Pleomorphomonas sp. T1.2MG-36: one gene and its partners. The protein of the gene in region 3 interacts with the protein of the main gene of each other region in a pairwise test. Links are inferred from orthologs where the notes say so. Each region holds a gene or a part of one and is shown on either strand. Other genes may lie near its edges. The genes, in order: QQZ18_RS03540, QQZ18_RS14730 and QQZ18_RS11780.

Evidence for each region.
Region 1: the proteins of QQZ18_RS11780 (region 3) and QQZ18_RS03540 interact in binary tests that used the Escherichia coli proteins (3 or more experiments, as listed by UniProt). The link is inferred for Pleomorphomonas sp. T1.2MG-36 from one-to-one orthologs.
Region 2: the proteins of QQZ18_RS11780 (region 3) and QQZ18_RS14730 interact in binary tests that used the Escherichia coli proteins (3 or more experiments, as listed by UniProt). The link is inferred for Pleomorphomonas sp. T1.2MG-36 from one-to-one orthologs.

The regions. Positions count from the first base shown.
Region 1 is NZ_CATNLY010000001.1:754,281-757,432, reverse strand. Bases 86-3,084 are described here. They hold QQZ18_RS03540 (two-component system sensor histidine kinase NtrB), read left to right. Parts: upstream 86-1,022; coding sequence 1,023-2,147; downstream 2,148-3,084. Other genes in these bases: ntrC (nitrogen regulation protein NR(I)), read left to right, coding at 2,162-3,084; dusB (tRNA dihydrouridine synthase DusB), read left to right, coding at 86-1,026. In the rest of the region: more of dusB, read left to right, coding at 1-85; more of ntrC, read left to right, coding at 3,085-3,152.
Region 2 is NZ_CATNLY010000023.1:714,121-717,586, reverse strand. The notes cover bases 154-3,466. They hold QQZ18_RS14730 ([protein-PII] uridylyltransferase), read right to left. Parts: upstream 3,126-3,466; coding sequence 354-3,125; downstream 154-353. Other genes in these bases: mutS (DNA mismatch repair protein MutS), read right to left, coding at 3,219-3,466; murJ (murein biosynthesis integral membrane protein MurJ), read right to left, coding at 154-338. Also shown: more of murJ, read right to left, coding at 1-153.
Region 3 is NZ_CATNLY010000023.1:65,800-68,782, forward strand. The notes cover bases 154-2,983. They hold QQZ18_RS11780 (P-II family nitrogen regulator), read left to right. Parts: upstream 154-1,314; coding sequence 1,315-1,653; downstream 1,654-2,983. Other genes in these bases: QQZ18_RS11775 (NAD(P)H-hydrate dehydratase), read right to left, coding at 154-937; glnA (type I glutamate--ammonia ligase), read left to right, coding at 1,798-2,983. Also shown: more of QQZ18_RS11775, read right to left, coding at 1-153. UniProt on the Escherichia coli protein: P-II indirectly controls the transcription of the glutamine synthetase gene (glnA). P-II prevents NR-II-catalyzed conversion of NR-I to NR-I-phosphate, the transcriptional activator of GlnA. When P-II is uridylylated to P-II-UMP, these events are reversed.

The DNA of each region.
Region 1 (3,152 bases), on a different replicon or contig from region 3:
CGCGAGGCGACGACTGCCCCGGCGTCGGAACTTTGCGTCGGCGGAATGATGGTGCCTGCACCGGTGTTTCTCGCGCCGATGGCCGGCATCACCGACCTGCCGTTCCGGCGTGTGGCGCGCCGCTATGGCGCCGGCCTGACCGTGTCCGAAATGGTGGCATCCGAAACCCTGCTCGATGGTCATCCGGAAACGACGACTCGCGCCGAGGCGGACGACGAGGGTTTGCACGTCGTGCAGCTTGCCGGTCGCGAGGCGCGCTGGATGGGCGAGGGCGCCCGGGCGGCGGAAGCCGGCGGCGCTGACATCATCGACATCAACATGGGCTGTCCGGCCAAGAAGGTCGTATCGGGCTACTCGGGTTCGGCGCTGATGCGCGATCTCGACCATGCGCTGACGCTGGTCGAGGCCGTGGTCGGCGCCGTCAGCGTTCCGGTGACGCTGAAGATGAGGCTCGGCTGGGATGATACCTGCCTCAACGCGCCGGAACTGGCGCGGCGGGCCGAGGCGGCCGGCGTCTCCATGGTCACCGTGCATGCTCGCACGCGCAACCAGTTCTACAAGGGTTCGGCCGATTGGTCGAAGGTGAGGGCGGTGCGCGAGGCCGTTTCCATCCCTTTGGTGGTCAACGGCGATATCGTTGACGCCGCGACGGCGCGCGAGGCGCTCCGCCAGTCGGGTGCCGACGCGGTGATGATCGGCCGGGGCGCCTATGGTCGTCCCTGGCTGCCGGGCCGGATCGCCGCCGCGCTGGCGTCCGGTGGCGAGGCGGAGGCGCCCGACCGGGACGAGATCCTGCGCTCGCTCCGGGCGCAATATCGGCACATGCTCGCCCATTACGGCGAGGGTCTGGGCCTCAGGATGGCCCGCAAGCACGTCGGTTGGACGTTTGAAGCGGTGCCGCGCGATGATGCGTCGGCGGCCGACATCCGCCGCCGGGCGCTGACGGCGGAAACGCCGGAGGCGGTGATGGAAGCCGTTGACGAGTGGTTCGCCGACGGCGCGAGTTTCGAGAGGGTTGCCGCATGACGACGTCTTCATCCGCACCGGGCGCGGAGGTTCCGTCGGAGCGGGATCTCGGAGTGTCGATCCTCAACGCCTTGCCGCATCCGGTGATCATGCTCGATTCCGAGGGGCGGGTCTGCTCGGCCAACGACGCGGCACAGAATTTCTTCCAGTCGAGCGCCGCCGTGCTTGGCCGGCATTCGCTCAGGCATTTCGTGCCCTTCGGCAGCCCGCTGCTGCAACTGGTCGAGCAGGTGCGCGAGCGCGGCTCCTCGGTCAACGAATACCGCGTCGACGTCGGCACGCCACGCAACGGCGGCGAGCGCGTCGTCGACATCTATGCCGCGCCGGCCTCCGACCGCCCCGGTCACGTGGTGATCATGCTGCAAGAGCGCACCATGGCCGACAAGATGGACAAGCAGCTCACCCATCGCGGGGCTGCCCGTTCGGTCACCGGCCTTGCCGCCATGCTGGCGCACGAGATCAAGAACCCGCTCTCCGGCATCCGTGGCGCGGCACAGCTGCTGGAGCAGTCGGCCGACGATGGCGACAGGGCGCTGACCCAGCTGATCACCGATGAAGCCGACCGCATCGTCAAGCTGGTCGACCGCATGGAGGTGTTCTCCGACGAGCGGCCGATCGAGCGCGAGCCGGTCAACATCCACGCCGTGCTCGAACACGTGAAGCGTCTGGCGCTCTCCGGCTTTGCTCGCGATATCCGCATCGTCGAGGAATACGATCCGTCGTTGCCGCCGGTCTACGCCAATCGCGACCAGTTGGTGCAGGTGTTCCTCAACCTCGTCAAGAACGCCGCCGAGGCGCTGACCGACACGCCGGATGCCGAGATCGCGCTGACCACGGCTTTCAGGCCGGGTGTGCGCCTGTCGGTACCCGGTACGCGCGAGCGCGTCAGTCTGCCGCTTGAGTTCTGCGTGCGCGACAACGGCCCCGGCGTTCCGGAAGAAATCCAGGGGCACATGTTCGATCCCTTCGTCACCACCAAGACCAACGGCACTGGCCTCGGCCTCGCCCTGGTCGCCAAGATCGTCGGCGACCATGGCGGTGTCATCGAATGCGAAAGCCAGCCGCGCCGCACCACCTTCCGCCTCCTCCTTCCCGCCTACGTCGACAAGACCGCGGACTGAAAGGGTCTTCTCAGATGCCTACCGGCAGCATACTCGTCGCCGACGATGACTCCGCAATCCGCACGGTGCTGAATCAGGCTCTGTCGCGAGCGGGCTATGAAGTGCGTCTCACCTCCAACGCGGCGACGCTGTGGCGCTGGGTGAGCCAGGGCGATGGCGATCTCGTCATCACCGACGTGGTCATGCCCGACGAGAACGCCTTCGACCTGCTGCCGCGCATCAAGAAGGCACGCCCCGATCTACCCGTGATCGTGATGAGCGCGCAAAACACCTTCATGACGGCGATCCGCGCCTCCGAGAAGGGCGCCTACGAGTATCTGCCCAAGCCGTTCGACCTCAAGGAACTGATCTCCATCGTCGGCCGGGCACTCGCCGAGCCCAAGGGCAAGCAGCGGCTCGAGGTTGGCGAAGATGGTTCGGAAAACATGCCGCTGGTCGGCCGCTCGCCGGCCATGCAGGAGATCTACCGCGTTCTCGCCCGTCTGATGCAGACGGACCTGACCGTGATGATCACCGGCGAGAGCGGCACCGGCAAGGAACTGGTGGCGCGGGCGCTGCACGATTACGGCAAGCGCCGCACCGGACCGTTCGTGCCCATCAACATGGCGGCCATCCCGCGCGACCTGATCGAAAGCGAGCTGTTCGGCCATGAGAAGGGCGCCTTCACCGGCGCGCAGGCTCGCTCGGCAGGGCGGTTCGAGCAGGCCGAGGGCGGCACCCTGTTCCTCGACGAGATCGGCGACATGCCGATGGACGCCCAGACGCGCCTTCTGCGCGTGCTGCAGCAGGGCGAATACACCACGGTTGGCGGCCGTACACCGATCAAGACCGACGTGCGCATCGTCGCGGCCACCAACAAGGACCTCAGGATCCTGATCAACCAGGGCCTGTTCCGCGAGGATTTGTTCTTCCGCCTCAACGTGGTGCCGATCCGCCTGCCGCCGCTTCGCGAGCGCATCGAAGACATTCCCGATCTGGTGCGCCACTTCTTTACCGTCGCCGAGA
Region 2 (3,466 bases), 650 kb from region 3 along the record:
AGCACGCCCACCAGCCACGGCGCGCCGATTTCGGCCAGCGCGGTGACGACGACCAGCACCAGCAGGAAGATCGCGAGGATGTCCTCTGCCAGCGCACGCGCCGACACTTTGCCACCTTCGGCCAGCGCCCGGGCGAACAGCGGCACGAAGGCTGAGGAGAAGGCCCCCTCGGCGAACAGGCGCCGGAACAGATTGGGCAGGCGGAAGGCGACGAAGAAGGCATCGGCAATCGGGCCCGAGCCCAGCATGTTCGCCATGAACACGTCACGGACGAAGCCGAGCAGCCGTGAAGACAACGTGGCGCCGCCCACGGTCACGAAGTTTTTGACGAGGCTCATGACCGGTTGCCTTCCTCAGGCTGCCTTCTTGGGCGGATGCGGCTCTTCGCCGGCCACGGCCGCGAGGATGCGTCGGCGAATCGCTGCCTGCTTGGAGCCGGACTGGATCTTCAGCTTGGTGAGATCGGTGACGTAGAACACGTCGACAACCCGCTCGCCGAAGGTGGCGATGTGCGCCGAGGCGATGTTGAGGTTGAGGTCGCTCATCGCCGTCGTCACGTCGTAGAGAAGGCCCGGCCGGTCGAGGCAGGACACCTCGAGCACGGAAAGGTTCTCCGACAGCGCGTTGTCGAACTTGATGTCGGTCGGCACGCTGAACGCCTTGGTCGCCTTGCGTTGACCGACACGGCGGGCAACGATCTCCGGCAGTCTCTCGCGCCCTTCGAGCGCCGCCTCGATCATCTTCAGCACGCGGTCGGCGCGCCGGAACTCGTCGGCGTCGTCCGGAAACTCGCGGTTGATCAGGATGGTGTCGAGGGCGAGGCCGTCGGTGGTGGTGTAGATCTGGGCGTCGGCGATGTTGACGCCGGCCGCCGCGCAGGCGCCGGTGATGGTCGACAGAAGGCGCGGATGGTCGGGCGCCACCACCACCAGTTCGGTGATCGCCTCGAATTTCTTGGTCGAATAGGCGGTGGCGAGGCGTCGCCCCGTCCCTTCCATCGACCTCAGAAGGCGGGCGTGCATGATCTTTTCGGGCAGGTCGACGCGCAGCCAGTAAGGCGCGAAATGGCGTCGGCCATAGTCGGATAGCTCCGTCTCGCTCCAGTCGGTCAGCTCGGCGGCGAGCTCCGCCTTGGCGGCGGCGACGCGCTGGTCGCGCGACAGCTTCGAGTGGCCGCCGAGGAGATAGGGCTCGGTCTCGTAATAGAGTGTCCTGAGGAGTTGCCCCTTCCAGCCGTTCCAGACGCCCGGACCCACCGCCTTGATGTCGGCGATGGTCAGCATCAGCAGCATGCGGAGCCGTTCCACCGTTTGCACCACGGCGGCGAAGTCGCGAATGGTCTGGCGGTCGGAAAGATCGCGCGACTGGGCGATGATCGACATCACCAGGTGGTTCTCGACGAGCCAGGCGAGCTGGTCCGTCTCGGCCGGCGAGAAGCCGAAGCGCGGCCCGAGACGGCGGGCAATCTTGGCACCGGCAATCGAGTGATCCTCGACGCGCCCCTTGGCGATGTCGTGCAGGAACAGGGCGAGATAGAGCACGTTGCGGTTGGAAATGGCCGGAAACAGCTCGGTGGCGAGCGGATGGTCGCCCTGCTCCTCGCCGCGCTCGATCTGGGCGAGAAGGCCGATGGCCCGCAGCGTGTGCTCGTCGACGGTGTAATGATGATACATATTGAACTGCATCATCGCCACGACGCGGCCGAACTCGTTGATGAAGCGGCCGAGCACGCCGGTTTCGTTCATCGCCCTGAGCACCGCCTCGGCATGCCTCTTCGACGTCAGCACGTCGAGGAATATGCGGTTGGCCTCCTCATTTTCGCGCAAGTCGCTATCGATGAGGCGCAGAGAGCGGGTGATCAGCTTCAGCGCATCCGGATGAAAGTCGAGATCCTTCCGGGCGGCAACGGCGAAGATACGAAGAAGATTGACCGGATCTCGCTCGAACACGCCGTCGTCGATCACCGACAGGCGGTCGTTGTCGATGATGAACTGCGGCGTGCCCGGCAGCGACTTCTTGCGCCGCCGGAAGGTGTGGCGCAGCACCCGATCGAGCATCGGCTTGGGCTTGGCGTGCATCTCCTCGAGGGCCGCGCAGAAGATGCGCGTGAGGTCGCCCACGTCCTTGGCCACCAGGAAATAGTGTTTCATGAAGCGTTCGACGGGCTCAAGACCTGGATGGAGCTGATAGCCCAGGAGCTCGGCAATTTCGCGCTGGTTCTCGAAGCCGAGCCGGTCGTCGGCCCGGTTGGTGACGAAGTGGAGGTTGCAGCGCACCGCCCACAGGAACTCTTCGCACTTGTGGAAGCGGTTGAGCTCCTTGCGGGCGAAGATGCCCTGCTTCACAAGTTCGTCGGCCGTCGAGGCGCGATAGAAGTATTTGGCGATCCAGAACAGCGTGTGAAGGTCGCGGAGGCCGCCCTTGCCGTCCTTGACGTTCGGCTCGACGAGATAGCGCGAGGTGCCGGCGCGCCTGTGCCTTTCGTCGCGCTCGGCAAGCTTGGCCTGGATGAACTCCGGACCGGTGCCCTTGACCACCTCGTTGTCGAAGCGGCTGGTCATCTCCGAATAGAGGCTCTTGTCGCCGAGAATCCACCGGGCTTCGAGCAGCGCCGTGCGGATGGTCATGTCGGCGCGGCCGAGCTTGATGCAGTCTTCGACGCGGCGTGTCGAGTGGCCGACCTTGAAGCCGATGTCCCAGAGAAAATAAAGGATGTGTTCCAGAACCTTGTCGGCGAGCGGCTGCGACTTCGGCGGCAGCAGGAACAGGAGGTCGACGTCCGAGGAGGGGGCCAGCGTAGCGCGGCCATAGCCGCCGACGGCGATGATGGCGATCTTCTCGTCGCGCCCGCCGGGGAAGACGCGGCTCACCGTATGCTCGTAGATGACGTGGATCAGCGAATCCACCAGAGCCGAGAGGCGGCGGGCGCAGGCGACGCCATCCCGGTCGCGGCCCAGGATATCTCGGGCCGCCGCTCGTCCTTCCTGGTTCGCCCGCTTCAGCACGGCGAGCAGTTCCGGGCGTGGGTCGACACCGGCGGTTGCCGCCCGGTCGGCGATGGCCGCCATTTCCGCGCCGAGTGCCGTCTCGTCGATCAGGGTGGTGGTTTCCGGAAGCTTGGTCATCGGCGGCAATCACCTTCGGACGAGGTAGGCGCAGCAGGTCCGGGCTTGTCCGCAGCCGGCAACAAAACCGAATAGTCGGCGGAACCCGAACAATCAACCATGCGCGCGTCCGATTCCCATTCGAAGCGCCTTCAGCCGATAAACGGCCTCCAGCGCCTCGCGGGGACTGAGCTCGTCGGGCGCCAGCGCATCGATGGCGGCGAGCAGCTCCGCTTCCGCGGGATCGGGTGCCATTTCGACCGGTGCCGCCGCGGCCTGATGGCGTGCCAGCGAGAACAGCGGCAGGTCGTCGAGCATGGAGGCGGCGTTGTTTCCGCCCGATTTCTCCAGCTCGGCCAGAA
Region 3 (2,983 bases):
TGAGGAGTCCTGCAAGTTCCGACATGTCGGCGGCCGGCCTGACGACAAAGGCAGCGCGCCAAGCGGCAACCGTAGCCATGGCAGCCGGAGGCGTTGCCACCGTGACGATGCCGGCGCCGGCCCGAAGCGCCGCTTCTGCCGCGAGGCGAGCCGCGCCACAGGACGTGAGCGGCCCGGACGCCACCAGCGCCGCGCCGCGACTGTACTTGTGACTGTCGATGGCGGCTTCCGGCCAGCACTCCGCCCAGAGGCTTGGACCGTTGGCCACCGTCTCCGGGGCGATCTCGGCCAACACCCTCGGGTCGATGCCGATCTGGGCAAGGCGGACCCGGCCGCAGTGCGTGCGCCCAGGAAGAAGCAGATGGCCGGGCTTGCGGCGGAAGAAGGTCACCGTCTCGTCGGCGAGGATCGCCGTACCGCGAACCTCGCCGGTACGGCCGTCGATGCCGCTTGGAAGATCGACGGCGTAGACGCTCGCACCATTGGCCCGCGCCATGTTGACGGCAGCGATCAGTTCGGCATCCCGTCCCGAAACGTCACGGCTGAGGCCGGCGCCATAGAGCGCATCGACGATAACCTTGGCACCCTCGAAGAGATCGGCTGTCGCCGGCAGCGTCTCGCCGCGCCATGCCCGTTCGGCGCCGGCCGCATCTCCCTTGAGATCGCGAGCCGTCATCCCCTCCGGCAGGGCAAGGGCCACGCGCACGGCAAAGCCGCGTTGCTTGAGAACGCGGGCGATGACGAAGCCGTCGCCGCCATTGTTGCCCATGCCGCAGAGCACGATGGCCCGGGTGCCCTGGTTGAATCTGGCGCAGATGACGTCGGCTACGGCATAGCCGGCATTTTCCATCAGCCGTTCGCCGGGCATGCCGCCGGCGATGGTCAGCGCATCGGCGCGGCCCATCTCGGTCGGTGTAAGCAACGGTTCGCCCTGCATCCGGTTCACTCCCTGGCGACAGGCGCGATCCGCCTGTAGGTGGCTCCCTCCTCGTCTACACCCTTGGGCTGAAAGCAACAATTCCCTCGGCCCACGAGGCTCGACAGGCGCCAGCCGGCTGGCCGATATCGGCCAATATTCTCCTAACGAGGCGGCAACTTGCCTAATAGAGTCCCATTTGCACAAGATTTAGGCCGCTTCATTGGGCAATCTCCATTACTTTTCCCTCCTTCTCACTGGCGATCGCCTCATTTTTCGCCAGGAACCGGCACGGGGCCGAACTGGCACGTCGAATGCTTGAGAGGGTGCGTCTCGGTCGGCGCAGGGTGGAAAAATCGCCTCGCGCGGGCGCCAGGAGCAACGGAGACAAGGGGTCGATGAAAAAAATCGAGGCTATCATTAAGCCCTTCAAGCTGGACGAGGTGAAGGAAGCGCTGCAGGAAGTGGGGCTTCAGGGCATCACCGTCACCGAAGCCAAGGGCTTCGGCCGGCAGAAGGGCCATACCGAGCTCTATCGGGGCGCCGAATATGTCGTCGACTTCCTGCCGAAGGTGAAGATCGAGGTCGTCATGACCGACGACATGGTCGCCAAGGCCGTCGACGCGATCCGCAACGCGGCCCAGACCGGTCGCATCGGCGACGGCAAGATCTTCGTGTCGCCGGTGGAGGATGCCATCCGTATCCGTACCGGCGAATCCGGCAACGACGCAATCTGATGCCGTGCCCGGCTACCGGCTGCCATGAGGGTGGCCAGCGGGCTCAAGGCAAGGACAACCCAGGGAAATTGGGGCACTCCAACCAGCCACTTACCTGGCCGGGAAGTGCCCTGGCAAGACCAGAAAACCCGAAAGGAAGGGCAAATGACCACTGGTGCTGACGTTTTGAAAATGATCAAGGACAACGACGTCAAGTTTGTTGACCTGCGTTTCACGGACCCGAAAGGCAAGTGGCAGCATGTGACGTTCGACATCGGCCTCGTCGATGAGGACATGCTCGAGAACGGCACCGCCTTCGACGGCTCGTCGATCGCCGGCTGGAAGGCCATCAACGAATCCGACATGACGCTGGTCCTCGATCCGGAGACGGCGTTCATCGATCCGTTCTTCGCTCAGACCACGCTGGTCATCGTCTGCGACATCGTCGACCCCGCCTCCGGCCAGTCCTACAGCCGCGATCCCCGCTCGATCGCCAAGAAGGCCGAGGCCTACGTTGCCTCGCTCGGCATCGGTGACACCGTGTTCTTCGGTCCGGAAGCCGAGTTCTTCGTGTTCGACGACGTCCGCTTCTCGGCGACGCCGTACAACACCGGCTTCAAGCTGGACATGGTCGAACTGCCGACCAACGGCGACACTGAGTACGAATCCGGCAACCTCGGCCACCGCGTCCGCACCAAGGGCGGCTATTTCCCGGTTCCGCCGATCGACAGCCTGCAGGACATGCGCTCCGAGATGCTGTCGGCCATGGCCGAGATGGGCGTCGTCGTGGAAAAGCACCACCACGAAGTCGCCTCTGCCCAGCATGAGCTCGGCATGAAGTTCTCGACGCTGACCCGCATGGCCGACCACCTGCAGATCTACAAGTACGCCATCCATCAGGTTGCCCATGCCTACGGCAAGACGGCCACGTTCATGCCGAAGCCGGTGTTCGGCGACAACGGTTCGGGCATGCACGTCCACCAGTCGATCTGGAAGGACGGCAAGCCGGTATTCGCCGGCAACCAGTACAACGACCTCAGCGAGACCTGCCTCTACTACATCGGCGGCATCCTGAAGCACGCCAAGGCGATCAACGCCTTCTCCAACCCGTCGACCAACAGCTACAAGCGTCTGGTCCCGGGCTACGAAGCTCCGGTTCTGCTGGCCTACTCGGCTCGTAACCGGTCGGCGTCCTGCCGCATCCCCTACACGACGAACCCGAAGGCCAAGCGCGTCGAGACCCGTTTCCCGGATCCGGCCGCCAACCCCTATCTCTGCTTCGTCGCGCTGCTGATGGCCGGCCTCGATGGTGTCAAGAACAAGATCCATCCGGGCGATGCCATGGACAAGA